DNA from 4 places in the Rossellomorea sp. RS05 genome. Region 2 is predicted to be linked to each of the others. Evidence: riboswitches for the same ligand, from Rfam matches in the RefSeq annotation. Region 2 holds a riboswitch; each other region holds the start of a gene.
What was found. Region 2 has a riboswitch for S-adenosylmethionine ahead of ABJ225_RS20840 (methionine ABC transporter ATP-binding protein). Riboswitches for the same ligand answer to the same signal wherever they lie in the genome.
Positions count from the first base shown of each region.

Region 1: linked by a shared signal. The riboswitch ahead of ABJ225_RS18775 (methionine ABC transporter ATP-binding protein) and the one ahead of ABJ225_RS20840 (methionine ABC transporter ATP-binding protein) in region 2 are both predicted to bind S-adenosylmethionine.
Region 3: linked by a shared signal. The riboswitch ahead of ABJ225_RS14965 (homoserine dehydrogenase) and the one ahead of ABJ225_RS20840 (methionine ABC transporter ATP-binding protein) in region 2 are both predicted to bind S-adenosylmethionine.
Region 4: linked by a shared signal. The riboswitch ahead of ABJ225_RS04575 (DUF2292 domain-containing protein) and the one ahead of ABJ225_RS20840 (methionine ABC transporter ATP-binding protein) in region 2 are both predicted to bind S-adenosylmethionine.

Region 1 is NZ_JBDKWY010000009.1:28,561-36,218, reverse strand. It holds gene sufD (Fe-S cluster assembly protein SufD) at 1-948, opposite strand, end outside; gene sufC (Fe-S cluster assembly ATPase SufC) at 966-1,751, opposite strand; gene ABJ225_RS18795 (YuzK family famiily protein) at 2,058-2,234, opposite strand; gene ABJ225_RS18790 (carboxymuconolactone decarboxylase family protein) at 2,476-2,841, opposite strand; gene ABJ225_RS18785 (MetQ/NlpA family ABC transporter substrate-binding protein) at 2,915-3,742, opposite strand; gene ABJ225_RS18780 (methionine ABC transporter permease) at 3,758-4,426, opposite strand; gene ABJ225_RS18775 (methionine ABC transporter ATP-binding protein) at 4,423-5,430, opposite strand; SAM riboswitch class I at 5,581-5,687, opposite strand; gene ABJ225_RS18770 (thioredoxin family protein) at 6,382-6,693, opposite strand; gene ABJ225_RS18765 (toprim domain-containing protein) at 6,696-7,055, opposite strand; gene ABJ225_RS18760 (YusG family protein) at 7,192-7,425, opposite strand; gene gcvH (glycine cleavage system protein GcvH) at 7,514-7,658, opposite strand, start outside.
Region 2 is NZ_JBDKWY010000012.1:61,802-69,459, forward strand. It holds gene ABJ225_RS20820 (FtsX-like permease family protein) at 156-2,672, opposite strand; gene ABJ225_RS20825 (ABC transporter ATP-binding protein) at 2,669-3,352, opposite strand; gene ABJ225_RS20830 (sensor histidine kinase) at 3,443-4,438, opposite strand; gene ABJ225_RS20835 (response regulator transcription factor) at 4,438-5,118, opposite strand; SAM riboswitch class I at 5,379-5,483, shown strand; gene ABJ225_RS20840 (methionine ABC transporter ATP-binding protein) at 5,553-6,566, shown strand; gene ABJ225_RS20845 (methionine ABC transporter permease) at 6,556-7,221, shown strand; gene ABJ225_RS20850 (MetQ/NlpA family ABC transporter substrate-binding protein) at 7,239-7,658, shown strand, end outside.
Region 3 is NZ_JBDKWY010000005.1:257,767-265,424, forward strand. It holds gene ABJ225_RS14950 (DUF5068 domain-containing protein) at 1-41, opposite strand, end outside; gene ABJ225_RS14955 (M3 family oligoendopeptidase) at 434-2,137, shown strand; gene ABJ225_RS14960 (DUF2254 domain-containing protein) at 2,211-3,596, opposite strand; SAM riboswitch class I at 3,826-3,930, shown strand; gene ABJ225_RS14965 (homoserine dehydrogenase) at 4,036-5,277, shown strand; gene ABJ225_RS14970 (aspartate kinase) at 5,302-6,492, shown strand; gene ABJ225_RS14975 (L,D-transpeptidase family protein) at 6,493-6,987, opposite strand; gene ABJ225_RS14980 (spore coat protein) at 7,087-7,658, opposite strand, start outside.
Region 4 is NZ_JBDKWY010000001.1:882,819-890,476, reverse strand. It holds gene ilvA (threonine ammonia-lyase IlvA) at 1-886, shown strand, start outside; gene ABJ225_RS04580 (SDR family oxidoreductase) at 1,145-1,849, shown strand; SAM riboswitch class I at 2,123-2,227, shown strand; gene ABJ225_RS04575 (DUF2292 domain-containing protein) at 2,344-2,457, shown strand; gene ABJ225_RS04570 (phosphoadenylyl-sulfate reductase) at 2,557-3,255, shown strand; gene ABJ225_RS04565 (inorganic phosphate transporter) at 3,269-4,330, shown strand; gene sat (sulfate adenylyltransferase) at 4,353-5,492, shown strand; gene cysC (adenylyl-sulfate kinase) at 5,502-6,095, shown strand; gene ABJ225_RS04550 (nitrite/sulfite reductase) at 6,108-7,658, shown strand, end outside.

The DNA.
Region 1 (7,658 bases), on a different contig from region 2:
GATATAGCCTTCGGAGTTTTTACCGAAATGAACAACCTTGGTGGTGAAATTCTGCTTTTGTTTGCCACGACCGACAACAACTGATTTCGTATCGCCGTAAGAACCGTCACCGATCAGGTTCGTCACGTTTTCAGAAACCGTATCTCCGTCGTTCATCAGGCCGAGTGCCCATTCGATGCGCGCATCACGTGATGCCACACCGCGACGGTTGACGTATGTCGTCACTCCGCTGTTAAGGGTATCAACGGCACCGTAAGCGACTTTTGCATTATCCTTTGCCACCACTTCTGATACGATGTTGAACACGCCGTTCTCCACTTCCACTGTAGAGATATAGTTTTCCACATACGTGACAGAACTATTGTCTTCTGCCACAACGAGTACGTGGTTGAACATGGCTACTTCCGCATTATCATGGATGAATACGGCTTGAACCGGTTCAGTCAGCTCCACATTTTTAGGAACGTAAAGGAACGTACCACCGTTCAAAAGGGCCGCATGAAGAGCAGTCAGCTTGTTCTCATCCACTTTCACACCATCGGTCATGAAGTATTTTTGAACAAGGTCACCGTGCTCCTTCACAGCAGTGAAGATATCGGTGAAGATGACGCCGTTGTCCTTTAGTTCGTCCGTGATCTTCAAGTGGGCAGGAGTATTATTACGCTGGATATACAGGCTGCCTGATTCACTTTCAGATTCTACTAAGGCTTTTATTTCTTCGGGCAGCTCGCTCATGGATGAAAACGCAGCACTTTCGACTGTATGCTTCTGGAATTGTGTGAAGTTCCAGTTGGTGATTTTCGTTTTATCCGCAACAGGGAGGTTCAGGTCTGAGACTTTGGCGAATGCGTCTGTGCGCAGGGCCGTCATCCATTCTGGTTCTCCGAGTTGTTTTGAGTAGGAGCTGACATAGTCTTGATCTACTGGTAGTTTCGTTTCTACAGTCATATTCATCCCCCTAACTCTTACGCTTCTTGGCCGACAGTTTCGTCTTTGATTCCCAGTTCTTCTTTGATCCAGTCATATCCTTCTGCTTCAAGGCGCTGAGCAAGTTCTTTACCGCCGGATTTCACAACACGACCTTGCATCATCACGTGAACGTGATCAGGTGTGATGTAGTTCAACAGACGTTGATAGTGAGTGATGATCAAGCAGCCGAAGTCTTCTCCGCGCATTTTGTTGATTCCTTTTGACACGACTTTGAGGGCATCGATATCAAGTCCTGAATCGATCTCATCAAGGATGGCAATCTTAGGCTGAAGCATCATCAACTGAAGGATTTCGTTACGCTTCTTCTCCCCACCGGAGAATCCTTCGTTCAGGTAACGCTGTGCCATATCCGGATCCATTTCAAGGTATTCCATTTCAGAATCCATTTTGCGGATGAACTTCATAAGGGAGATTTCTTCCCCTTCTTCGCGTCGGCTGTTGATAGCAGAACGAAGGAAGTCGGCATTCGTCACACCGCTGATTTCACTTGGGTATTGCATAGCGAGGAAAAGACCTACGCGTGCGCGTTCGTCCACTTCCATTTCAAGGACATCTTCACCGTCGAACGTGATGCTTCCTTTTGTCACTTCGTATTTCGGGTGACCCATGATTGCAGATGAAAGAGTGGATTTACCAGTACCATTCGGTCCCATGACCGCGTGAATTTCTCCACCTTTGATTTCAAGGTTGACACCCTTGAGGATTTCTTTACCCTCGATCTCCACATGAAGATCTTTGATTGTTAAAGTAGAACCTGCCATGTATATTACCTCCGTGACTTTATAAATGAAATAAAGGGATTCTTTATCCATTCTCAATTTATTATCATTACAATCTTATAACAAATAAAAGCTATAATCAACTTTTTCAGACAAAAGGGGACGGCGTGGAAACGGGAAAAAATACCCTTCTATTGTTGGCCCAAACGCCCTTCTGCATACATGATCCGTCCCATGAGCAAATCACGTTCCTACATCCCCTACCTTATCACGGATGAATGCCCATTTAAACCTCTATACATAAGAAAAACCAGTGATTCATCCATCACCGGCTCCTCCGTCATTCTTCTATATATTAGCATGCACTTTTCGATCGAGTGCAGCAATCATCCTGCGGCTTTCCCTATAATCCTTCTCTCTCTGCTTCTCTACTTGCATCCGAACTTCATGCTTTCGTTTGTACACCTCGTACCCTACTCCGTGGGCTCCATGCATGGCCTTTTCCATTTCGCTTGTGTACGACATACTGTCAAGAGAGTCGATAGTGAATCATTCCTTTCAGGTTTTTGTGTTACTCATTAAGGATACTACCCTGCCATTCTTTTGCCAAAACGTGTGTGGGGTGATTTTTTCAGAAAATCATCCTTCACTCCTGTTCTGCGCTAAATTGTCAGACTTTCTTACACGTTTCCGCCTGTATCCTCCTGAAAGGAGTTCATCCTCTTTTGAAATGCAAAAAAAGAGAGTCCGAAGACCCTCCTTTCATTTAATGCTTCAGTTCATTCAGATCGTGCATGGATTGCTGAACAAGCGTGACCGCCTGGCTCATGGCTGCTCCGCCTCCAAATGCAGCAGTTACTCCCACGGCTTCAAGGATTTCCTCTTCCGTACATCCTTGATCGAGACAACCCTTTGTGTGGTAGATGATGCAGTACTCATCTTGAGAATACAAACTGATGCCAAGGGCGATCAGCTGCTTCTCTTTCTTTGATAATACCCCTTCACGGAAACAATGCTCCGTGAAAGCATTGTATTGCTGCGCCAGGTCCGGCATTTTTTCAGTGAAGATCCCAAGCCCCGTCTTATAATCGAGCAGGGCCGCTTCCGTCGTATTTCTAGGCTCTACCTGCATCACTTTCAGCTCCATTCTAATTCGAGTGATCGAAAATAGTATGAGCTTATTGCAAAAAGATTATGTTTGGTATTTATTCTTTGACCGGAACCACGGAACCTTTCCACTCTTTATTGATGAAGTCCTGAATTTCATCAGACTGAAGCACCTTCACGAGTTCCTTGATTTCTTTTTTGTCTTCATCGCCTTTTTTGACCGCGATGATGTTCACATACGGTGATTCCTTGTCTTCAATGGCAATGGAATCCTTGACCGGATCCAGTCCGCTATCGATGGCATAGTTGGAGTTTATGACGACTGCATCGCCTTCTTCATTATTGTAAAGCTGAGTAAGAAGGGCCGGCTCGTATTCGTAGTCGAATTTCAATTTTTTAGGGTTTTCGGCGATATCATCCAATGTCGCCTGGGTTTTATCGATCCCATCCTTCAATTTGATCAGACCGTTTGCTTCAAGCAAAGTCAGGATCCTTCCGTGCTCTGCCACGGAGTTACTGAATAGAATGGTTCCGCCTTCCGGGATATCTTTAAGGGATTTATGCTTCTTCGAGTAGACAGCCATCGGTTCAATGTGAATTCCGCCGGCACTGACGAAATCATATCCGTGTTCTTTCTTTTGCCCCTCAAGGTAAGGAATGTGTTGGAAGTAGTTCGCATCCAGGTCCCCGCTGTCCAGATCTTTATTCGGGAGTACGTAATCCTGATACGTCTCGATCTTCAGGTCGATCCCTTCTTTTTCAAGGATCGGTTTTGCTTCCTCAAGGATCTCAGCGTGAGGGACATTGGATGCTCCGACCACGAGTTCCTTTGAATCGCCTGAGCTACCGTTGCTCCCGCCGGTTCCGCATGCTGCCAATCCTATAATACTCGCTGCTGCAATCGTTCCCACTAGCCATTTTTTCATCTGAATTCTCTCCTTTTATCGTTTATCTATTTTATTGGTGAAATAATCACCGACAAGCTGAATGATGAATACAAGAACCAGGATCAAGATTGTCGCCGCCAAGGTGACATCGGTCCTGCTGCGCTGGAATCCATCCAGGAATGCCAGATTCCCGAGACCGCCAGCTCCGATGACGCCTGCCATTGCGGTATAACCGACCAATGCGATGGCCGTCACGGTGATTCCCGAGATGAGAGCCGGCATGGATTCTGGGAGAAGGACCTTCATGATGATGGTACTCGTCTTGGACCCCATGGCTTTCGCTGCTTCGATGACCCCTTTATTGACTTCGCGGAGGGCGATTTCCACCATCCGGGCATAAAACGGGGCAGCACCGATGATCAGGGCCGGCAAGGCCGCGTTGGCCCCCCGGATCGTCCCGATCAATACCTTCGTAAATGGAATCAGTAACACAATCAGAATGATGAAAGGGATGGACCTGAATATATTGACTGCCGCATTGGTAATCGAATAAGCCGCCTTGTTCTCCCAAATGTTCCCCTTCGATGTAAGGAACAAGAGGATTCCAAGGGCAAGACCGAGGAAAAAGGTCAAAATGACCGACATCCCCGTCATGTATAAGGTTTCAAGTGTTGCCTCCCACATTTTCTCCCAATCGACATTCGGAAAGACTTTTTCAATCATCTCTCCATCACCTCCACTTTCACTTGATTTTCAGCAAAAGCGACGGCCTGATCCACAATCAATGGATCTCCGGTGAGCTGGATGAACAACGTTCCGAAGGCCCCTTTTTGCGTTTGGGATATCTGCCCTTGAAGGATGTTCACTTCAATATCGAACCGGCGGATCAGCGCTGTGATGAGAGGCTGATCTGTGCTTTCTCCTACAAACGTCAGTTTCAGCACCTTCCCATCCGGACAATGTTCCAAGACATCATCCGATTCCTGTTGCTGAGAAACTTCTTTTACAAAACGCTTCGTCACTTCTTCCCTAGGGTTCCGGAACACGTCAAGTACGTCCCCTTCTTCCACGACTTTACCTGAATCCATGACCGCTACCCTGTGACAGATCTTGCGGATGACATGCATCTCATGGGTGATCAACACGATCGTTAATCCAAGGCGATCATTGATATCCACCAGGAGGTCGAGGATGCTGTCTGTGGTCTGTGGATCAAGGGCGGAAGTCGCTTCATCGCATAGCAGCACTTTCGGATCATTCGCCAGCGCCCTGGCAATGCCGACCCGCTGCTTCTGCCCTCCACTCAATTGCGATGGATAAGAATCACCTCGGCCTTCAAGCCCGACCAGGTTGAGAAGCTCATTTGCTTTTTTGATCCTCTCTTTTTTCGATACACCTGCAATTTCGAGGGGAAACTGGATATTTTCCAGGACCGTCCTCGACCAAAGAAGGTTAAAATGCTGGAAGATCATACCCATTGACTGCCTTGCCTCCCTGAGGGACCTCCCTTTTGCCTGTGAAATGAGCTGACCGTTCACATCGACGGAACCATCAGTAGGGACCTCAAGCCCGTTCAGCATCCGGATCAACGTGCTCTTTCCGGCTCCACTGTATCCGATCACACCGAAGATTTCTCCATCCTTGATGGTCATATCCACCCCATCGACAGCTGAAACCGTTCCGTTTTTCGTTTGAAAGATTTTTTTTACATCAGAAATCGTAATCATGTTGTATCCACCTCGCCATCAGTAAAACCACCGGTTTACTAGGAATTATATCCAAATGACGTTTGCTGTTAAATCATCGAACGTCATTTGAAAAATAAAAATGCCTTTCTGCGATAAGCAGAAAGGCATACTATTTCAATAGCAGACTTTCTCTCATCTGTCGAAGCCTTCGCTTCGAGTGAATTGGCACCGTGTCAATTTTCATTGACGGTTGCCGGGTTTCATCGGGCACTTCCCTCCACCACTCTTAATAAGAGATAAACGTTATTTAATTATCCATACTAAATACTCAGAAATTTGTTACTAAAAAGATACTATCACCGAATAAACATGGTGTCAATTCATTTTTGCACATTATACGCTCACTGGTTCAACGATGTGAAAACGGGTCAACCAAAGCACGGATTCAGCAAACAACAAATGCCGGTAACCCCCACGGACTACGACATCCTTTTTATCAACAAGGGAAGTTAATCGCTCATTCCCTGCAAATAAAGAAAGTAACTGCCGGACCTCTCCAGCAATTATCGTCAGATGGGGATCAGGGTGTGGTTCGGGAAGTACGGCGCATCCCTTATTCGAAATAGACAGACTGTACCCGCTTGAGCCACTTTGGAAGTGTAGGACGAAAGGTGTGTCTGGAAATAATAATTGTAAGTGATACCTGGTCTCGCATTGATCTACTACTTTCTCTAAATACTCTCTCATGCAACCCCTCCAGTATCTCGGATACTTAACTAATTCCACTACTGGATTGTTTATCCTCCCGTACTTTCTCGACAGATTGTGGACGGACTGTCGAAGGAAGGGCCCAATAGACAATATATTGGCGGGTTCGTTTCATTTCCCGAGAAATATGTCCCGGTATGTAGAAAAGTCGTAGTGGTTTCCGTTGAAATCCATCTATTTCTTTTGCTATTCGAGCATAAAAAAAAGGCCTTTTTGGCCCCTTCACGCTATCTTATTCAATGCTTCATACAGAAACGGTACAGACTGGAACGCATAGATCCGGTCGACCTCGACTCCATCTTTGAACAGGAGGAGGCAAGGAACGCTCTCGATCGCATACTCAGTTGCGAAATCCGCCATGTAATTCAGATTTGCCTTTGCAAAAACAAACGGTTGGGGCAGATTTTCTACGATCTCGATCATCCTCCCTGCAACCTGACAGGTCCCACACATGGGTGTATACAAATAGAGGGCAAGCAGTCTTTCATTCTTTCGAATCGTTTGCAGCGCTTCATGGCTGTTCAACTCTTTCAAAGCTAATTCATCCTTTTTCCAAGATATTGTTGGTGGACATCAATATTGGCTCCGATCAAAACGGAAGCGAGGTGATATTCCGGGGCAGCAGCCACTTCCTTGTACATCCTGTCGATATACAGGTGGCCTGCTTCCGGGAACTCCCGCTTGAATTGCTTGCGGAGTTTTTCACCGGCTTCGTCGGCATCCACAAGGATGTATACGTCCCTGTCGATTAATGAATCAATCAGTTCGTCCATTTTAGTCAGACTGATCGTACCATTGGTACAAATGATTTCCACGGGCTCACTGATGATATCTTTGACCTTTCGTTTATCGGATGTGCCTTCTACGATCAGGACTTTTTCATCCACGACTTCCATGACAATCACCTTGACTTTCAGTGAAGTAGTAAAAGATTATTAATGGTCCACTTATTATCTCTATTTTCTCATGTCAGTGGTATTTTGCAAAGGATTTGATCCTAAAGAACACCGGGGGGAATCCCCCGATGTCATGTTAACACCATCCACCTTCATCGCAATCCGTATAGCGGGCGTCATGCCCTTCTGATGAGGTATAGCTCTGGTAGATTTTATTTTCTTTCGCCTCGAAATTCGGCTGCATGCTGATCCCCTCCAACGAAAGGGGGACTTTCCCGATTGATTGGTTATCAAGGAATAGCTCAATGGAGCCATCCTTCACTTTTCCGATGACACGATCGGTCACATCGGCCTGTTTAGGTGTGAGCATGACCATCATCCTTTCATTAAAGGTTGAATTTATCTTGCCCTTGAGAATAAAAAAACACCTTGAGAATTTATCCCAAGGTGTTCCTGTTTTAGCCTTCGTTGATCATTTTATCGTATTCTTCAGATGTCATCAGTTTGTCCACTTCACCAGCGTCTGAAGGTTCCACAACAACCATCCATGCTTTCTCGTATGGAGATTCGTTGACGAATTCAGGGCTGTCAGACAGGTCTTCG
Region 2 (7,658 bases):
CTACTCTTCCCGCAGGAGTCTTCGTCTTGCACTCCAATCAACCGCTAGAGACAATAAAATGGTCATGTTCATGAAATAAATTAAAAACCCGAATTCATTTGCATCACAGGCAAATGAATTCGGGTTTTACTATGGCTAACAGCCGATTTTTCCTATTAAATGTTTTCCTGCTTCAATCCGTCGATGATGTTCTGTTTTTTGATCTTCCCTGTGGAATAGAGCATGGCGGATCCCACGATTGCAAAGATGGCAACGACCACGAACAGCACGCTCATCCAAGGAGGGGAGAAGCTGTATTCAAACGATTCATTCAGGGCCATATGCATGAGATACATGGCTGCGAACCCGATTGGCAGACCATAAAGGAGCGATTTCAAGCCATAGAATATGCTCTCATAATGGATCATCTTATTGAAGCCCTTCGGCGTCATGCCCACAGATTTCAGCATGGCGAACTCACGCTTCCGTAGTGAGATGCTTGTCGAGATCGTATTGAAGATATTCGCGATCGAAATGGCTGAAATCAGAGTGATGAATCCGTAGGCGAAGATGGAGACCAGAAGGGAGAACTGTTCGTTTTCTTCCTTCATTTGCGTGATGTTAAATACCTCAACGTCTCCGCTTTTCGACTCATCGATCGCCTCCTGGGTTGCGGAAGGATCAGAGCTATTCAGATAAAGGAAAGGGATGGAATTAGTTGAGCCGGTTTCCTTTTGGATTTTCTGAAGTGTATCACGGCTCATGATCAGGTTTAGACCATAACCGACTCTGATTCCCATTGGTGCCTCTTCGGCTTCTCCGTCGATATTAATGGATCCAACTTTTTCATCTTCCTCACCGTTGAAGTCATACAAGTCCAGCTTCTTCGTTTTTTGAAGATCCAGTGCTTCCGATTGATAGAATTTGCGATCTGATCCCTGATATTTAAGCATGTTGATTACAACAACCCCGTCAGGATCGACTTTACTACCGGTTTTCTTGAGGTACTCCTTGAAATCTTCCTCGTCAAGGCCATGCAGCTGGAGGTTATACGCATACTTCCCATCATTTAAGTTCGCATGGTAATCAGGATCTTTCTTTAATGCCGATGGAACGTCCTTACTGGTTAGCCAGCTTTGGAACGAGACATATTCCAATAAGACGGAATCTGTGACGTTTTCCGCATTCACAAATGGCTTCAGGCTTTCAAGGTTGTTGGATGGACCAGTGAGTTGTATGTCAAAATCATAGTTCTCCTGTGTCATGCCCGCTGATTTCTTGATGTTGTCAGTGAAAAACGATACCGAGAGAAACAAAATGATGGAGATGACGAGTGAGAATACAGTAGCGATGTATCGCTTCTTGTTCCGTTTCAGATTTTTCAACCCGATTTCTCCCTCGATGCCAAACATTTTTCGGGTGAGTTTAGATGTTTTTACGCTACGACCGCTCATTTTTACATCCTGTGTCTGCCTGATCGCGTCAATGGCTGATACCTTCGACGCTCTTCTCGCAGGAATCAATGTGGAGATGAAAATGGTAATTATCGAGACTGCACATGCTGCAAGGATGGAAAATGGAGTAATGGAAACAGATATTTTTAATCCGTCTGCAAATACGTTCGTCAAAGTGGTATTCATGAACCAGAAGGTAACGGCCATACCACCAATTCCGGCAATCAGGCCGATCGGGATGGAAATCAAGCCGATGATAGCCCCTTCAAAGAAGACGGAGTTTCGTTTCTGGATCTTTGTGGCACCGACGCTTGAGAGCATTCCAAGGTGGCGGGCACGCTCCGAAACGCTGATAGCAAAAGCGTTATAGATCAAAGCGACGGAGCCTATCAGGATGATCCCAACAATGATGGAAGCCATTCCAAAAAGTGTCGCATTAAGGTTGTCGTTATTCGAAACCCCGTAATAGCGCAGAAGCTCGTGGTTGAACTCAACGGTCGTGATGTCATGTTTTTTTGCGAAGGCTTTTGCATCATCAAAGAGATTTTTGCTCAACTTTTTCTCCGTAATAAACGCCGTGCTTCCTGCCTGCTTATCGTCCAAGAAGCTGATCACCGTATATCCCGGAGCCCATGGGTATTCCCAATCAGGTTTATCAATGGTACCGACAATCGTGTACGAGGCTTTTTCCTTAGTGCGGAAATCCTCCTCGTCTCCATTGAATGAATTGTCCTGATAGAGAGTCATATCGTCCATTAACCGGTCACCGAGTTCGACTGATAATGGATCACCGATTTTAAGTTTGTTGTTTTTCTGGTTCAGGATCTCCTGTGAAACCACGACTTCCCCATCATTCTTAGGAAAGCGTCCATCTTTCAGCTTAATAGGCATTTCCTTCAGGCCTTTTTTATCCAATGAGGTGAAGAATAAGTACGGCTTGGTTGCGTTTGGGGGATCCTGAATTTTCGAATACCCCAGGTCTTTGCGAAGAAAAACACTATCCGTATTCTCTGCACTTTTAATGGCATCCAGCTGCTCCTGGTTGATGTCCTTGTACTGGACGTGCCATTCTCCGCCTTTATTGATGTTGTCCTGCTTCATGAGATCAAGGAAGGAGACGAACAGGGTCGAGACGGCGGTCACCATGGCGACGGAGATGATGACACCGATGATGGTGACCATGGTCCTGCGCTTGTTTTCTTTCAAATGTCTGAGGGTCAGTTTGTTTATGATATTCATGGACGGAGAACCTCATCTTTGGAGATCTTCCCGTCTTCGATGGAGATGACGCGGTCCGCCTGCATGGCGATGCGCTCGTCATGGGTGATGACGATCAGCGTCTGTTTGTATGTCTTGTTGAACATTTTGAGGAGTTCCATGATCTCCTCGGAGTTCTTGCTGTCAAGGTTCCCCGTCGGCTCATCGGCAAGCATGAGAGCCGGGTTGCTGATGAGGGCTCGGCCGATGGATACACGCTGCTGTTGTCCACCGGATAGCTGATTCGGCAGATGGCCGAGCCTTTCAGTCAATCCGAGTCTGGTTGTAATGTCATTGAGCTGCTTCGGATCCACTTTCTGCTTATCAAGAAGCATTGGAAGTGTGATATTTTCTTCCACCGACAGGATTGGGATCAAATTGTAGAACTGATAGATGAGCCCGATCTGCCTCCTTCTGAATATGGCAAGCTGGGTTTCATTCAAGCTGTACATATCGGTGTCGTTGACGAGGACGCGTCCCGAGCTTGGGCGATCGACTCCTCCGAGCATGTGAAGTAGCGTCGATTTACCAGAACCCGAAGGTCCGATGATGACGACGAATTCCCCTTGTTTCACTGTGAACGAAACATTATCGAGTGCTTTGACCGCCGTTTCCCCTTTTCCGTACACTTTAGACAGATTTTCAATTTGTAAGATATTCACAAAATTGTACCTCCAGTTGGTTGATGCTTTTAGTATATCTGCCTAAAATGACTCTTCCGTGACAGTGAAAGTGACAATTCTGTCACCTGGCTAGATGGTATGTTTGTAGATTTTGAGTGAGAAGGTCGTTCCCGCAGGGCTGCTTGATACTTCAATGTCACCGTCCTGGTTCTTCATGATGCTGTAGGCCATGGCAAGGCCGATTCCGACGCTGTCTTCCGTGGCATTCTTTCCCCGGTAGAAGCGCTTGAAGATATGGGGGAGGTCTTCCTTCGGGATCCCGCTGCCTTGATCAGTAATGGTGATTTCAGTGAAAAGGGCATTTTCCTGAGAGGCGATGGTGATACGTCCTCTCTCTGATGAGTGTTCGATGCTGTTTTTCAATATATTGATGATGGCTTCCTTCGTCCAGTTCCCGTCTCCAACAAATGAGGCCGGTTCGTCTTCAATCTGAAGTGTTACGTCCTTGATCTCCATGGGGATGAGAAGAGGGTCCACGGCATCCCGTATGAGGGCAGACACGTCCACATTCTCCTTCTTGAAGCGTGCCGTTCCCGCATCGATCTTTGAGAGTTTCAATAGGGAGGAGACGAGCCATTCGATCCGTTCAAGCTGGACCTGGATACGGCGTGTGAATTCCCGGCGTTTTCCTTCATCCAAGCCCGGATTCCTCAACAGGTCGGACATGACCATCATGGAGGTGAGGGGTGTTTTAAGCTGATGGGAAATATCCGAGATGGCATCGGTCAGTTTGAGCTTGTCTTCCTGGAGGCGTGAGCTGTTTTCCGATAGTCGGAGTGTCACCTTGTACATATCGGACTTCAGGATGCTGAGCTCCCCCTCATGGTTGTCCCGAACGTCGAGGGAGTAGTCTCCATTTGATATCTTTCGAAGGTAGTCGGAAAGCTTCCCGATTTCCCTGTAGCGCCAGGCTGTGTAAAGCATGAAGCTTGTGATGAGTAGGAGGGAGGTGACGGCTATGGCCACAGACGCTTGCAGACTTATGTAAGATGCGCAAATTGTTCCGATGACGGCGATGATCACGATCGTTACAAGGAACACCCGTATTTCTTTATTCCTCAGCATCAGCGGTCTCCTGCCTTATAGCCCATTCCACGGATCGTCTTAATGATACCGGGGTTCTGCGGGTCGTCTTCCAGTTTTTCACGCAACCGTTTGATGTAGACGGTGAGGGTGTTATCGTTGACGAAATCGCCTGCCACATCCCAGATTTTCTCAAGGAGCTGTGTACGCGTGAGCACCTGATCCTTGTGCTGGGCAAAAATCAGAAGGAGCCGGTACTCGAGGGCCGTCAGCTGGATTTCTTCGCCGCCCTTATATACTTTGCCTTCAGCCGGAAGGATCTTGATGTCGCCGAGTGTGAAATGGGCAGGCGTCTGCTTATCGTAGCGGCGTAGGACCGACTTGATCCGTGACATGAGTTCCCTGACACGGAACGGCTTTGTGATGTAATCATCTGCTCCCATATCAAGACCCATGACCACATTGACTTCTTCGTCCATGGCCGTCAGGAAGATCACCGGTTTATCGGTCTTTTTCTTTACGAGGGAGCACAGGTCATAGCCGCTCCCGTCGGGAAGGGACAAATCAAAGAGGAACAGATCAATCTCTGTCCAGCGGGTGTTGATCATGTCCTCAGCGGCAGCGACATTATGGCAAACAAATGTGCCGAATTGCTCGTTCTGCAGGGAGTATTCAAGTCCTGCTGCAATCGTCTTATCGTCTTCAACTAATAGAATATTCATAGTGACCTCCGGATCAATGATGATGTAAGCCTATCATATGGAAAATGGCAGGCTTCGTCAAAGTGGTGGCAGTATGAACAGGGACCAATGATTGGCGGAAATGAGCAAACCTTTCGAAAGGACCAAAAATAATTCGAGCCTAATCTTAAAGTGAAGGTAACGCTTACATGGTTTCCATAGGTGTGAATGGTAGTTGACACCCAACCAAATACCCATTATTATCTCTTATAGATGAAATCTTCAAAAATTATATAGTATTCAAATTATCAAGAGCGACCGAGGGATCAGGCCCTATGACGTCCGGCAACCTCCATATGGAACGGTGCTAATTCCTGCAGGATGGTTTTCATTCTGAGAGATAAGTCGATGATCGATATGCGATGCTTCTTTCAGCTGAAAGAGGCATTTTTTATTGGAAAAAGAGGTGAAGCGCAATGATCGAGATCAACCATCTTGTGAAAGAGTATAAAACGAAAAAGCAAACTGTGATCGGCGTCAATGACGTTTCCGTCAAGATTGAAAAGGGAGAAATCTTTGGAATCGTCGGGTATAGCGGAGCTGGGAAAAGCTCCCTCATTCGTTGCTTGAATCTGTTGGAGAGACCTACTTCAGGTGAGGTCATCATCGACGGACTGGACTTTACGAAGCTGTCTCCACGCGAGCTCAGATCGGCAAGGCAGAAGACGAGCATGATCTTCCAGCACTTCCACCTGATCAAGGCAAAGACGGTCTACGGCAATCTGGCATTCGCCCTGAAAGCGGCCAAGGTGCCAAAGGCTGAGATCCGGCCGCGTGTGGAAGAGCTTCTCGCCATGGTCGGCCTATCGGATAAGGCAGATGCCTATCCCGCTCAGCTGAGCGGAGGTCAAAAGCAGCGCGTCGGGATTGCCCGGGCACTTGCGAACAATCCATCCGTTCTTCTGTGCGATGAAGCAACATCCGCCCTCGACCCGAATACCACAAGGTCGATCCTGAAATTATTGAAAAAGCTGAACGAAGAGCTCGGACTGACCATCGTCCTCATCACCCATGAGATGGAAGTCGTCAAGGAAATCTGCGACCGGATGGCCGTGATGCAGGATGGACGGATCATTGAAGAAGGTCCCGTATATGATCTCTTCTCGAATCCGAAGGAGCCCCTGACCAGGCAGTTCATCGAGACGATCCTTCAGTTCGACCTGCCGGATCATTTGGCGAAGGCAAGGAAAGGGACGTTGATCAAGATCCAATTCAAAGGCTCCATTGCAGAAGAAAGCGTCGTGTCCGATGTCTTCCAGCGGTATCACGTGAAAGGGAATATCCTTCACGGGAAGATCGAATACATCCAGGAAGTGCCACTCGGGATCTTCATCATGGAATTGATCGGAGAACGCGCCGAAATCGATGCCGCCATCGAATTCATTACCCAGCGTACGCAAAGTCTGGAGGTGCTTGAAGATGCTGCCTGAAGCCATCATTGACATCTTGCCGGATCTGAATCAGGCATTTTTAGAAACATTGTATATGGTGGGGATATCCCTGTTGATTGCTGTTATCATCGGACTTCCCCTCGGAGTGCTTCTTTTCACAACGGATAAGGGGCTGTTCCTCGAAAACCGCTTCGTGAAATCCATCGTTGGATTCATTGTGAATATGGTCCGGTCGGTCCCGTTCATCATCCTTCTGGTGGCGCTCCTTCCTCTGACGAAGATCCTCACAGGGGATGTGATCGGACCGACGGCGGCTTCAGTCTCCCTATCCGTCGCTGGAATTCCGTTCTTCGCCCGGATCGTCGAAACCGCACTGAAGGAAATCGACAAGGGAGTCATTGAAGCATCGGTATCCGTCGGGGCGAGCCCGTGGATGATCATTAAGGATGTGCTTCTTCCGGAAGCCAAACCAGCTGTCATCCAGGGCGTCACCATCACGGCGATATCCCTTATCGCTTACTCCGCCATGGCGGGTACAATCGGCGGGGGAGGGGTCGGTGACCTTGCCATCCGGTTCGGATACTACCGATATGACAACACGGTCATGTTCACGACGGTGGTCGTCTTGATCTGTCTTGTACAAGTCATCCAATATGCCGGCGACATTTTTGCCAAAGCAGTAGACAAACGATAGATAATGGAGGAAACACAATGAAAAAATGGACATTACTACTCGGCCTTGCCATCGCAGTCAGCCTCATGGCGGCGTGCGGCAACAGCAGCGACAAAAAAGATGAAAAAGACATCACCATCGGAGCCACAACCGGACCTTACAGCGATATGGTGACAAAAGCCATCAAGCCGGGTCTTGAAGAAAAAGGCTATAAAGTGACGGTCAAGGAATTCAATGATTACATCCAGCCAAATAATGCATTGGCACAGGGTGATCTTGATGCCAACCTGTTCCAGCATAAGATCTACATGGAAAACTTTGCGAAAGAAAACAAGATCGAGCTTTCCGAGCTGATTTCCGTTCCTACGGCTCCGATGGGCATTTATTCTGATAAGTTTGATTCCATCGACAGCATCAAGGAAGGAAGCCAAATCACAATTCCGAACGATCCTACGAAT
Region 3 (7,658 bases), on a different contig from region 2:
ATACCGGCGATCGTTCCTGCCAAGATCCATTTCTTCTGCATGCTATGACTTCCTTTCTAGTTTGAACCTTTAACAGTATAAGGGAAATCTCCAAATTCTATCAATCACCATTATTCATTCTTTGCTTGCTCTCTCATGAAAGAATAGGTACTATCACCTTGATCTTGATTGAGGAAAAAAGTCCTTATCATCAAAAGGAAGAAGAAGTTGGGATTTTGGAAGAGAGATGGAATCAATAAGGATAACGATTCCATATAAATCCTAATAATGGAATAAATGTGATAGTGAAGATGATTTCCCTTTTACTACCTTTACTTGGTTCTTTCGATCTGTTTTTTCCCATATCTGTCATTTTGTAAACCAGGACGGCCGAAAAGTTGAGTGTGTATGGATTTTAATGGTAAAATTAAGAGAGTTAAAAGGGGGAGAGAAGATGTCAAAGGTGTATGTAGAAACCCATGATATGAGAAATATAGAAGCGATGAAAACGAGATTCGAAGAGTTTCTGGCGGCTCCGTTTCATAACGCCGAAGAGGTGGAAGACTGGCTGAAACAGGTATCGGATTATCAGGATGAACTTCGGGAAGCCCTTGATGGCCATTACATCGATTTCCAGACCCACAATCAGGATACAGAGGTTCAGGAAACGTATCAGTTCGATCAGGAGCATGTGCTGCCCCTCCTTAAGAGGTATGAAGCGCAGCTGGATCAAAAGTTGTTATCGAGTCCACATGAATTGGATAAAAACGTATATGGACGCCTTATCAGGAGTAAACAAACGGCTGCAGAACTCTACAGGGAAGAAAATATTGATCTTGAAGTAAAGGAGGACCGGCTTGCCACGCGATACTTTGAACTGACGGGGGCTCTGACGGCAGAGTGGGAAGGAGAGCAACTGACGATTCCCCAGCTGTTTCCCCTGCTCGAAGATCCGGACCGGACGAAACGGAAAAAGGTCTACGATCAACTATTCGGAGCCCTCGGTGGGGTGGAAGAGGAACTACAAGAAATCATGGATGAGCTCATGGTGATCCGCGAGCAGAAGGCTGCCAACAGCGGTCTGGCGAACTACCGGGATTATATGTTCAAGAAATATAATCGTTTCGACTATACACCGGAAGACTGCAAGGAGCTGGCGGATTCGATCCGTGAGCATGTTGTGCCGGCAATCGGAAGGATCTTGTCCAAAAAAACAGAAGAGTTGGGCGTGGAATCCATCCGTCCATATGATCATAGGGCCGTGCCGCTGGATGAAGAGCCCCTGCGACCATTCAAGACAGGTGACGAACTGGTGGAGAAGACCGGACGCGTATTGGGAGAGATTTCTCCTCGATTTTCTGAACTTCTCCACCTGATGGATACGAAGGGGCTGTTGGATCTTGAGACGAGGAAGAATAAGTCCCCGGGAGGTTTCTGTGAATCGCTACCTGTTTCCGGTCTATCGTTCATTTTCATGAATGCCTCGGGCACCCATGGGGATGTGACGACTCTGATCCATGAAATGGGGCACTGCATCCACAATGATTTCAAACGGACTCTCCCCCTTGCTTTTGACCGGGCGACCCCGATGGAATCGGCTGAGCTTGCGAGCATGGGAATGGAGTTATTGTCCATGGATCACTGGGATCATTTTTATTCCGAAGAGCAGGTGCGTCAGGCCAAACTTGATATGCTGAGGGACATCATCCAATTCTTCCCGTCAGGAATAAGGGTCGATGAGTTCCAGCACTGGATGTACGAGAACCCTGGTCATTCCAAGGAGGAGCGATCAGAGGCGTACGGAAGGATCGTAGACAGCTATCTGTCGTCGGAAGAGGATTGGAGTGGGTATGAAGAGGTGAAGAAGAAGCAGTGGCTCTTTGTCCTTCATATTTTTGAGGTCCCTTTCTATTACATCGAGTATGTCATCGCCCAGCTTGGGGCATTGCAACTCTACCGGATCTACAAAGAAGACCCCGCTCGGGCAATCGAAGGGTACAAGGAAGCGCTCCGTCTCGGGAATACGGCTTCTCTATCCGATGTGTATGAAGCGGCAGGACTATCTTTTGATTTTTCCGCTGATATGATCAAGGGGCTTGTGGCGTTCGTGGAAAAAGAGATTGATGAACTTGAAGGATCCATCGTGAAGAATTCATAACAAAAAGAACCCATCGGATGCGGGCTTTACGGCTTCCAATGGGCTCTTTTTGTATTCGTACGAGAAACATCAGTTATACGTTCCGATTGGCATCGGGATAAAATCTATGGTGGATGTGTTGGTACTCATCAGTATGACCGGTGATTTTGGCAAGGATTTTCAGTTCGGTGAGCAAGAAGGTTTTATCCAGTTCATAGATCACGGATTCTTCTATATGATCGATGGTGTTGGCGGCGAAGTCCCACAGGCATTGATGCCGTTCGCGCGGAAGGGTTTCTGAAAGACGTGAAAGAGCCTTGACGATATCAGTGATGATCAGGTGGTTGCCCCTGGCATAATGCCTGACGTATCCGAATCCGCGATACAGGTAATAATCAAAGTCTTCAATCTCGAGAATGACCCTAACATCCTCATCATCGTCAATTAAATAAGGAGAGAATGACAGATGATGATTGATGGTGAGCATCAGATCCGTAATCTGGTGAATGGTATTGGATGCTGTTTTTGGATCATCATTGCCTAGAGATTTAATGGCCACCTCTGCCAGTTTATGCATTCCCATTTGAAGATCCTGAATTTCCGTTTCTTTATGTCCGATTTCAATTAGAGCTAGATATTTTTCCATATCGACTTTTTTTTCATCCGCACCGTAAAGGCAGATAATGTCGTTGCCGCAGAGGACGAAATCGCCGATCTTGAAGTGCAGACGTACGATGATCCCATCCTCCCGAGCTTTCTCAATCATGGAATGAAAGTCGATAATCTGTACGTAGCCAGAAGCCTTTGCTTTGACATTCAGGCACTTGCTTTCATCCAGATCGAACTGGGGATGATCATCCTTTGTCCGGTGGCATTCCAGATCTTTTTTCAGTGTTTGATTGATCATGACTTCGGATACCTTCTTCATGTTGTAGGTGATATTATGGACCTGCATCCACGTAGAGGCGTGGTTGATGAAGAAGATGAAGGTGATGGCCGCAATGAAGGCAACGATGACGGTCAAGACGGGTGCGGCGGTGAACATTTCTTTCTTTGAACTTCCGATGAAGAGGAAGATGAATAGTACAAAGACAAAGCTCCCATTGAAGATGCCGAGAGCATGCTGAGTCTTTTTATCGGAAATGAAATTCAGCAGCATGCGGGGCGAGAACTGTCCACTGAATGTCGTAAGGACGACGAGAAGGGAGTTCAAGGTAAAGGCGCTCAGAGTGAGGACCCCGCCGATCAGGGTGCTGACAAGCGTCCTTGTGACCGATGCATTCATGCTGAAGAGCTTTGGTACATAATGAGACAGCTCTACTTTCAGATCTAGGAACAAGGTGCATGCCACAAGCAGCAGGGACAGGCAGATGTAAAGGAAGGGCATGAACCAGATGGTGAGCTGGATTTCGTGAGCCCGCTGTCTTTTGGACATGAGCAGGTACTTTTGGACGTCATTTGGCAGGAATTTCTTAAACATGGTGTAACCCGATCCTTTCTGAATGGTGTTGAGTAGTCATTTGTTTCCCTCCATGTGCGGGTTAAAACGTATTTTGAGGTATTTTAAATAAATCTTTTTTAGCCCTGTTTTTAAGGGGTCGAAAAGAGTCTAATTATCAGAAAAGATAAAAAACCTATTGACGTAAAGCCCTGATCCCCTATATAATCCTACTCATACTTATTGACTGAACAAACCAGAAAAACACACACTCTTATCTAGAGCGGCGGAGGGAATAGGCCCGATGAAGCCCGGCAACCTGCAATCATGAAAGGTGCCAATTCCTACAGATCGATGGTGATCTGGAAGATAAGGGGAGGAGCCTGCCTGATAAGCCCTCTTCTTAACCATAAGAAGGGGACTTTTTTGTTTCCCCTGCCATCTTTCAACCAAGTCATTCAACCCTTTAGGAGGAAGAAACATGTCAGAATTGCACGTAGCACTACTCGGATTCGGAACCGTCGGTCAGGGAGTATACGAAGCCCTGGACACACATCGCGAAAGGATCAAGGATATCACGGGAAAAGAGGTGCGGATCCGTGCCATCTTGATCAAAGACCCATTAAAGGAAAGAGAGATTGATCCAAGCATCAAGGTCACGACGGACTTTGACGAAATCCTGGAAGATGAGGGCATCGATGTCTTGTTTGAAGCGATTGTCGGGGAAGAACCTGGTTACACCTATCTCACCAAGGCCATCGAACGGGGGATCCATGTTGTAACGGCCAATAAGGCGATGTTTGCCTCGAAGGGTGAGGACCTTTTGACACGTGCGCGTGAACGGGCAGTCGCAGTCGGATTTGAAGCGACTACGGCAGGAGGACTTCCCATTATCGGTGCCATCAGGCAACTTCTGAATGTGAATGAAATCACACATATTCAAGGCATATTGAATGGGACCTCCAATTTCATCCTTTCCCAGATGAGGAAAGAAGGCTTGTCCTTCGAGCGGGCCCTTTCTATTGCTCAGGAAAAAGGATACGCAGAAGCAGATCCCACCAGTGATGTTGGAGGACAGGATGCCTTCTATAAGCTCATGATCCTCAGTCGAGCAGCCTTCCATTGTCAGCCCGACTGGGAAGCGGTCCCGAAAAAAGGGATCACGGATCTAACCAGCGATTGGTTGCAGGCCGCTGAATCCTTCTCCCTCCGGTTCAAGCATGTCGGGTCAATTCAAAGGGACAGGGAAAGCATAAGCGGGGTAGTGGAACCCGTATTGGTGAAGGAATCCCATCCTTTTTATGGAGTGGAGAATGTTGAAAACGTTGTGTCTGTAAAAGGGAGCCTGGTGGGAAGGGTCACTCTTTCAGGACCGGGAGCGGGTAAATTACCTACAGGAAGTGCGATGGTGGAGGATTTTCTCTCACTGATCGAAGGAAGATACGCATCTTCCGAGACGCGTGCCAGAATAGGAGTCGAATCCCTTTCCGGCCGTGATGGTGAATGGGTGGTGAGGACTCCGGATGAGGCATTGCCGGAATGGGTCGACCGCTTTGATCTGTTGGACCGCATCACACTGAGTGGCCACCTGTATCTCTTCATCAGAGGTAGTGAAGAAGAGTTGAACGCAGTGCAGCAAGCAGATGAGAGGCTGCAGCCCTATCCTGTCTTGAAGGAACTTCCCCTCGAGTCCAGACTGAAAAGGGAAGCATCGGTACGTTAACTATTTACGAAAGAAGGGGACATGGTGGAGATCATCGTACAGAAATTCGGAGGCACCTCAGTGGGATCGGTGGAAAGAATCAAACGGATGGCCCAGCATGTCATCCGTGAGAAGCAAAAGGGGAAAGAAGTGGCCGTCGTCGTGTCCGCTATGGGTGACACGACCGACCATTTGACGAAGCTCGCGGGGGAAATCACGGCCCATCCACCGAAACGGGAAATGGACCTCCTGTTATCCACTGGTGAACAAATCACCATTGCCCTGTTGACCCTGTCGATTCAAGAGGCGGGATTCAAAGCCGTCTCCCTTACTGGGCGACAAGCGGGCATCAGAACAGATGGCGTCCATGGGAAGGCCAGGATAAAAGGGATCGACCCATCCCGGGTGCAGGATGAGCTCCGTAAAGGAATCATCCCTGTGGTGGCGGGATTCCAGGGATTCACAGATGCCTGTGAAATCACGACCCTTGGAAGGGGAGGTTCCGATACGACGGCGACGGCCCTTGCTGCAGCCCTTGGTGCGGAGCGCTGTGATATCTATACGGACGTAGATGGGATCTATACGACCGATCCCCGGGTTGTCCCTGCTGCGACGAGAATCCCACATCTTACCTACCGTGAGGTTCTCTGTCTCGCTGATTCCGGGGCAGCTGTCATCCATCCCAGGGCCGTCTTTCATTCAAAAAAGAGCAGGATTCCATTCCGTATCCTTCCAGGCTTGATCAAAGGCGAGGGAACACTCGTGGATGACCACATTCATATCACTGATCGGGGCCCTGTCGGAGTTGCGTTCAAAGATGAGGTCGCCTCCATCAGTATGAAGGATGCCGCTTACGGGTTGGAATCCCTTCTCAAGGAATCCCTCGAAGTCATCCACGTGAAACCCGATTTGCACTGGAAGGGGCAGGATCTGACCCTGACGGTGGATGCGTCTGACCGCAGCGACGTCGAGCATCTGTTGCGCGATCTTGGCCAGGAATTCTCGAAGAAGGTGGAGCAGGCAAAAGTGACCATCGTGAAATCACCAGGTTCAGACATTCTGAGGTTCGGGGTGAGGTCCGCTCTTGGTGATTCCGGAATCGATGTATCTTCCATCCATGAAGATCCGGAAAAGGTAACGGCCCTTATCGGGTCGGAGGATATTTACAGAGCTGCTGACGTGCTCCACACGTTTGCCGGTCTCGATGCTTCCGGGGCCAAAAGGGTCGTGAGGTGATCAAGGGGTGATCATGACAGGTGTTCCCACCGGGATGATTCCTGCCAGCTCCTCCACGTCCTTATTCTGCATCCGGATGCATCCAGCCGATACCGCTTTTCCAATCGAGCTTGGATCGTTGGTTCCATGGATGCCATAACCTTGCTTCGACAAGCTCATCCACATCGTCCCATATGGACCACCTGGATTGGGAGATTTGTTGATCACGATGAACTCACCGATCGGGGTTTCATGGAGCATCCTTCCTACTGCTATGGGATATTGCTTCACCAGTGTTCCATTTTTATAAAGGCGGAGCCACCGTTTATTCACTGAAACCTCGATCCTGTACGGGATGGTATGGGTATTCGGGATGCCAGGAATGACAATGGGCTGCCCTGGATAAATCGCTCCCGGGCTCACACCGGGATTGGCATCGATGATGGTCTTAAGGGGCTTACGGAAATCGGTGGCAATCTGATACAGCGTTTCTCCTGTCTTGACAATATGGATCAACGAAATACACCTCCATGCCTTTTTATCAACCATCATATGTCTGGATGGGTGGGCATGTGAAAAATCCCGTCCTTCAAAACGAAGGACGGGATTTTTTGATCAATGCTTAGTTTGATTGGAAGGGGCATAGCTTTGAAGCATGAGGGCCATGTCCTGAGCCTGCAGCTGAGGAACCTGATAGTACCCATGTTTATTCTGATAAAGGAAGGTTTCGTAGCTCATCTCGATGAAGTTCGGCACGCTGTCTGCCACCACTCTTCTCAGGACGGGATTGGTCATTTCAAGGGCCGTCATGGCAAGAAGGGAGGCGAGTGACTTGGTCTGACCGAGCATGTAAGCGGATAAGCCATTGTCCGATAGGTCCTGTACAGACGCATTCGGCTTTTTGGGCGCTCCTGCTTTGATGCCATAAACGGTTTGATGCTCCTGCGTCATCTCGTAAACCTGTGTCGGAACCTGAGGCTTGCTGCCTGTTGAGAAGCTTTCGACAATGGTATTATATAGCGTTGTCACAAATGAGGACTGGCGATGAAGGATGTCCTTCAGGGCCGGATCCTGAATATGGGGCTCATACATTTGATACTGATCAAGCATGGAGATGATTCCTGCAATCACTTCGTGGGCATCAAATAGTTCATGCCCGCCATGATTCGGCGGTGCCTGCATGTGTT
Region 4 (7,658 bases), on a different contig from region 2:
AGTGGTCTTGACAGGTGATACATTCGATGATGCTTATGAAAAAGCCATTCTATGCAGCGAACAAGAAAATCGGACGTTTATTCATCCTTATGACAATGAAGATGTGATTGCTGGCCAAGGGACAGTGGCAGTAGAAATCCTCAATGATTGTAGCGAACAGATCGATTACCTGTTCGTCCCGGTCGGTGGAGGCGGGTTGGCTGCGGGAATGGGGACGTTCCTGAAGAGTGTTTCGCCCGATACATTGGTGATTGGTGCTGAACCATCGGGCGCTGCCGCCATGAACGAGTGCCTGACCCAGGGCAAGCATGTCACCCTTTCGGATATCGATCCCTTTGTAGACGGTGCCGCAGTTAAGAATGTAGGTGAAATCACCTACAGGATCTGCCGGGAGGTATTAGATGATCTGCTTGTGGTGCCTGAAGGAAAGGTATGTTCAACCCTCCTCGAACTCTATAATCGCAATGCGATCGTTGCAGAGCCTACTGGTTCGCTCTCACTCGCAGCCCTCGATCAGTATGCCGATCAGATCAAGGGGAAAAACGTGGTATGTGTCGTGAGCGGCGGCAATAATGACATCGGCAGAATGCAGGAAATCAAGGAACGATCGATGATCTTTGAAGGATTGCAGCATTATTTCATCGTTCATTTCCCCCAAAGGGCCGGAGCCCTCAGGGAATTCCTCGATGAGGTGCTTGGACCTCATGACGACATCAACCGCTTTGAGTATACGAAGAAAAACAACAAAGAGAGCGGACCCGCACTCGTTGGAATCGAACTCAAGCATAGGGAAGATTACCCCGGACTACTTGACCGGATGAATCAAAAAGGATTTGCGTATCAATGTGTCAATCAGGATAAGACGCTGTTTCAATTATTGGTGTGACAACAGGATCCCGGAAAGCCCAACGGCCGTCCGGGATTCTGTTGTATCTGTATATACGCAGTGAAAGATGATTACGTGATCCTGGCGCTCACTCAACACAAATACGCTCATCCGTAAGGGAGATGCAGGAACATTCCATAATATGCCGAATTGATACGTAGAGTGGTTGCAGTCGAGTGCAGCCCACTGAATGAACAACCATTCACAAAAGGAGTGAGCAGAACGTGACCAATATAAAAAGGGTGGCCATCGTCACCGGTGGAGCTAAAGGAATCGGAAAGGCTTGCACAGGAAGGATATCAGGTTGCAGTACTGGACACGGATGACGCAGCCCCTCGATTGATGGGGGAAGACGCACGAGGGGGTGGACCACTTCTGAGAGTCACGGATATTTCCAAATCGGATGATGTAAAGGGAGCCGTGGCGGAAATTGTTGGATTCTTCGGACGGATTGACATCCTCGTGAACAATGCAGGCGTGATCAGGGAAAATCTTCTTTATAAAATGTCCGATGGGGATTGGGATACGGTCATGGACGTCCATCTGAAAGGAGCGTTCCTCATGACGAGGGAGGTCCAAACCTTCATGGTCCAGCAAAAGTACGGGAGGATCATCAATGTATCCTCCACATCTGCATTGGGGAACCGTGGACAGGCGAATTATTCCACTGCCAAAGCTGGCCTTCAGGGGTTGACGAAGACGCTTGCCAGCGAGCTCGGTCCTTACGGGATCACCGCAAACGCCGTGGCACCAGGATTCATTGAGACCGATATGACGCGCCAGACCGCCGAGCGTATGGGTGTTCCGTTTGACGAATTGGTCAGCATGAGTATCAGTCAAATACCGGCCAGGCGAAGCGGTCAGCCTGAAGATATCGCCAACGCCGTTGCCTTTTTTGCAGATGAACGCTCATCATACGTGAACGGTCAGATCCTGTACATTTCCGGCGGGCCGGCTTCCTAATCAATTATCCAAGTATGAAAAATCGTGGCTGCCTGATCACGTTTTTTTTGTTTGCGGACACAGCCTACTATTGTTTGGATGAATGGAATCAAGAATTTGGATAGGCCCACAAATAAAAAATGGTGGTTGAATCGTATTTCTCTGAATACGTTGTGTTAAGGGCCTGGAAGAAATGAGTTTGTGAAAAATAGTTCAAATTCATTATTCCTATAAAAAAAGTCGGATTGACTTATCTCAATTATCTGTTATTATTTTAGTTATTCAAATGAATATAACTTATCCAGAGTGGTGGAGGGAACTGGCCCGATGAAACCCGGCAACCTACATAATGTAAGGTGCTAACTCCAGCAAAATGGGACTCATTTTGGAAGATAAGGTTCGATACCTGAACAGCTTTCCGAAATGGGGGGCTGTTTTTCCATGGACCCAGATGTTGTAAACGGGGGGGGAAGTCGATGAACAAGAAGGATAAGCAGGAAAATGAGGCGGAATGGATGGATACGATCAATTCCATGCTTGAAAACATGGACTTCGGTTCCATTACGATCGTGGTGCAAAACGGTAAAGTCATTCAATTAGAACGGAATGAAAAAGTACGAATCAAATAATCATGCTGACTAGAAAAACTAGAGGCATTCATCCGCAGGTTTTATTTGACTGCGCATGAATGTCTTTTTCTTTTGGGCATGAGGAAAGCGGTGATCAACGTGTTGACACACGAAAATTGGAAAGAACATGATCAGGACTTCGGGGTTGATCCCACCTACAAAGGGGCCCTGAACGTCTTGGAATGGGCATATGGGCATTATGGTGACAGGATTGTGTACGCATGCAGCTTCGGAATCGAGGGAATGGTCCTGATTGATCTCATCTCTAAGGTGAATCCCAGTGCAAACATCGTCTTCCTGGATACCGATGTCCACTTCAAGGAAACGTACGAGACAATCAAAAAAGTGGAAGAAAAGTATCCTTCCCTTCAAATTGAGATGAAAAAACCTGCGCTATCCCTCGAGGAACAAGCAGCACAATTTGGGGATCGGTTATGGGAAACGCAGCCGAATCAGTGCTGTCAGATCAGGAAGCTCGATCCGTTGAAGGAGGTGCTTTCAGGCGGGGATGCCTGGATTTCAGGGCTCAGGCGCGAGCAGTCCCCGACGCGGAAGGATACACAGTTCATCAATAAAGATGACAAGTTCAGTTCCATCAAGATCTGTCCATTGATCCATTGGACATGGAAGGATGTATGGAGATATGTCCATAAACAATCCCTTCCATATAATGTGTTGCATGATCAAGGCTACCCGAGCATCGGGTGCTCCCATTGTACATCCCCTGCTTATGATATGAATGATTTGAGATCAGGCAGATGGACAGGCAAAGGCAAGACGGAATGCGGGCTACACTAGGAGGGTAGACATGCTGGAAATCATCGCCATCATCATCAGTTTATTCTTTGCCATGAATATTGGGGCAAGCGGCGCGGCTGCCACAATGGGGGTGGCTTACGGATCGGGTGCCATCAAGAAAATGAAAGTAGCCCTTGTCATCTGCTCCATCGGGGTCCTTGCCGGTGCAGTCCTCGGAGGTGGTGAGGTAGTCAAAACCATCGGGTCGGGAATCATTCCATCAACCATCCTGACGTCCAAGTTAGTGATCATCATTCTTTTATCCGCTACTTGTTCCCTTTTCATTGCCAATCTGATGGGAATCCCGCTTTCGACAAGTGAGGTGACGGTCGGGGCTGTGGTGGGAGTAGGGGTAGCATATCAGGTTCTATTCATTAAATCCCTGCTGACCATCATGTTGTTTTGGGTGATTGTCCCGTTTACGGCGTTCATTCTTACATGGTTGCTTGCTAAAGGGCTATATGGGCTCGAAAAGCGGGGGTGGACATTCAATCATACATGGATCGGGTACGTTTTGATTCTCGCTGGCTTCCTGGAGGCCTTCTCTGCGGGCATGAACAATGTGGCCAATGCCGTCGGTCCCCTGGTTGGGGCCGGCATGCTGAAAGCGGGTCCGGCCGTTTGGGTGGGAGGAGCGTTTGTCGCAATAGGGGCACTTTTATTGGGTGCTAAAGTAGTGGAAACGAACGGCAAGAAGATCACCCGGTTCACCAAGCCAGAGGGGATCCTCATTTCTAGTGTAGGAGCCGGTCTGGTGATCACAAGTTCGATCTTCGGGCTTCCCGTACCCCTGGTCCAGGTGACGTCTTCTTCCATTATTGGACTTGGCACCGCCAGGAACGGAAGGGAAGTCATCCAGAGCGATATCGTGAAAAAGATCGTGAAGATCTGGATCGTCTCACCACTTGTGTCATTGAGTATTTCGTATTTCCTTGTAAAGCTTTTGGTCGACTATGACATTTATTCCATCATCATCCCCGTTTCGGTCATGATTGCGACGATAGGGGCATTATCCTTGATGAAAGCAATCCGGAAAGAAAAACGGGCCGTTCATGAAGATGGTGGAGGAATCTGATTGTATTGAAGGAGGAAACATAATGAGTTTAGAACCACATGGAGGAACACTGATACGATCATTTGCACCTGAAGAGGAAGTGGAGATCATCAAGACGGAGATTCCCCTCGATGAGATTTCATTGAGCGATCTCGAATTGATAGCGATAGGAGGATACAGTCCCATAAATGGCTTCCTGCAAGAAGCAGACTATAAGAGTGTTGTCGAGAATCTGAGGCTTGCCGATGGGACCGTCTGGAGCATCCCGATCACCCTGCCAGTGGAACAGGAGGTTGCAGATCGCTTAACGGTCGGGAGTAAAAGCAGACTGGTATACGACGGGACAACGTACGGATCGATCGATGTAAAGGAAATCTTCACCCCTGATAAAGAAAAAGAGACGCTGCTCGTTTATGGAACCACAGACCTTGAGCATCCCGGAGTCAAAAAGCTTTTCCACCGTGGCCCCATCTATGTGGGAGGGGAGATCACCCTACATAAGCGCTTGAATAAACCCTTCGAAGCTCACACATTCGATCCTGTGGAGACGAGAGCGGCTTTCAAAGAAAAAGGGTGGAAGACGATCGTGGGATTCCAGACCAGGAACCCGGTTCACAGAGCTCATGAATATATCCAAAAGACGGCTCTAGAAACAGTGGATGCCTTATTCCTCAATCCCCTTGTCGGAGAAACGAAGTCAGATGATATTTCGGCTTCGATCAGGATGGAAAGTTATGAGGTCCTTCTCAAAAACTATTATCCTACGGACCGTGTGTTCCTGGGGGTATTCCCGGCAGCTATGCGTTATGCAGGACCTCGCGAAGCCATTTTCCACGCGCTGGTGAGGAAAAACTATGGATGCACTCATTTCATCGTGGGACGTGATCATGCCGGGGTCGGAGACTATTACGGAACCTATGATGCACAGAAGATCTTTGAGCAGTTTAGCGAGAATGAAATTGGCATCGTACCATTAAAATTCGAGCACAGCTTCTACTGTCAGAAATGTGAAGGCATGGCAACGACCAAAACGTGCCCCCACGGAAAAGAGGACCGGGTCATTCTGTCGGGAACGAAGGTGCGCGGCATGCTGAGGGCAGGGGAAGTCCCTCCAAGCACCTTCTCGAGACCAGAAGTCATCAAGGTGCTCATCGACGGATTGAAGAAGGAAGAATCACAGTAAGGAGGAGAAATCATGTCTGATATCGTCTGGCATGAAAGTGCCGTAAAAAAAGAAGACCGCCGAAATAAAAATGGCCATGGCAGCTTCATCCTTTGGTTCACAGGGCTATCTGCCTCCGGGAAGTCATCGGTTGCCAATGCCCTGTCCCATCGACTGTTCCAAGAAGGAAAGCAAGTGTATGTACTCGATGGAGACAATGTCCGCCACGGATTGAATGCCGACCTCGGCTTCAATGAAAGGGATCGAAAAGAAAATATCCGCAGGATCGGTGAAGTATCGAAGCTATTCGTGGACAGCGGTCAAATCGTCCTCACCGCTTTCATCTCGCCTTACAGAGAAGACCGTGCCGTGGTCCGCAGTCTGGTCGGTGAGGGAGAGTTCCTTGAGGTCTATGTTCATTGTCCCCTTGATGAGTGTGAAAAAAGGGATCCGAAGGGGCTATACAAAAAAGCAAGGAATCAGGAGATCCCGAATTTCACAGGCATCAGCGCCCCTTATGAGGAGCCGGAAAATCCTGAAATCACGTTGAACACAAAAGAACATTCGGTAGACGAGTGCGTTGAGCAGATTTGGAATCATCTTCAAGTCAAACAATTGATCTAAGGAGTGGAGAGCATGGCATATCAGAAGCACTGGGAACAAAATGAGAAATTGAATAAAACCGAACAATGGAAGCTTGAGCGGGATGGCTTGACTATATTGGAGGATATCCCTGAATACGCAAAAAATGGTTTTTCATCGATCCCGAAGGAAGAGTGGGATAAGTTCAAATGGGCAGGCCTGTATTTGCAACGTCCAAAGGAAGATGGTTATTTCATGATGAGGGTCAATGTCCCTTCTGGCATCCTTACCTATGATCAAGCCGTCGAACTTGCAGCCATCTGTAAAGAGTATGGTCGTGATGTGTATGACATCACGACGCGACAGGCAATCCAGTTCCACTGGCTTAAAATCGAACAGATTCCCGACATCTTCGAGCGTCTTGAAAAAGTCGGCCTTTCCTCCGCAGGTGCTTGCGGTGACATCACAAGGAATATCGTCGGTAATCCATTGACGGGTATCGATCCGGATGAACTGTTCGATACAAGGGAAATCGTGAAGGAAGTGTATGACTTTTTCCAGCTCAATGAGGATTTCTCAAATCTTCCGAGAAAATATAAGCTGTCCATCTCTTCGAACATCAACAATGCATCCAATGCTGAAATCAACTGTGCATCTTTCGTTCCTGCCACCAAGGTCATTGAAGGCAAGAAGGTGGCAGGATTCCACCTGAAGGTTGGGGGCGGACTATCTGCCAGACCATTCCTTGCCGAGACGCTGGATGTATTCATCGAACCTCATCAGGTAAAGGACGTAACGATTGCTGTAACCACGATCTTCAGGGATTTTGGATACAGGGAGAAGAGGCATCTCGCCCGTTTGAAGTTCCTCGTTGCCGACTGGGGACCTGAAAAGTTCAAGGAAAAACTACTGGAGTATGTCGAGCTACCTGATGGTGGGGAAGATGCCGTAACGGGATGGAATGCAGGCTACTTTTACGGAGTAAAGCCTCAGAAGCAAGAGGGGCTGAACTATGTGGGACTGAATGTTCCGGTAGGCAGACTCAGTTCCGACGAAGTGCTGGAGCTTGCAAGGATATCAAAAAAATACGGGAACGGGGAACTGCGAAACTGCAATTCACAGAATCTCATCATTCCGAATATCCCGGATGAGCATGTGGACGCCCTGTTGGAAGAAAAAATCTTCGATAGAATTTCCACGAGCCCGTTATCCTTTATCGGATATTCCGTGTCCTGTACAGGGATTGAATATTGCAATCTTGCCCTCGTCGAAACGAAGGAGAGAATGCGAAGGATCGCCAATGAACTGGATCGTGAACTGAGCCTCGATGTGCCGGTGCGCATGCATATGGTCGGGTGTCCCAATTCATGCGGGCAGAGACAAATTGCCGACATCGGTCTTCAGGGAATCAAGATGCGGACAAAGGACAAAAAGATGATCGAGGCCTTTGAAATCTATGTAGGAGGAACACTCCAAGATGGAGGGACGTTGAATGAAAAGCTGAAGGGGAAAGTGGAAGCCGAGCAGCTTTCAGATGTGGTAAAGGGTCTCCTCATCCACTTCAAGAATACGAAGGAACCGGGAGAAGCCTTCTTTGACTACGTG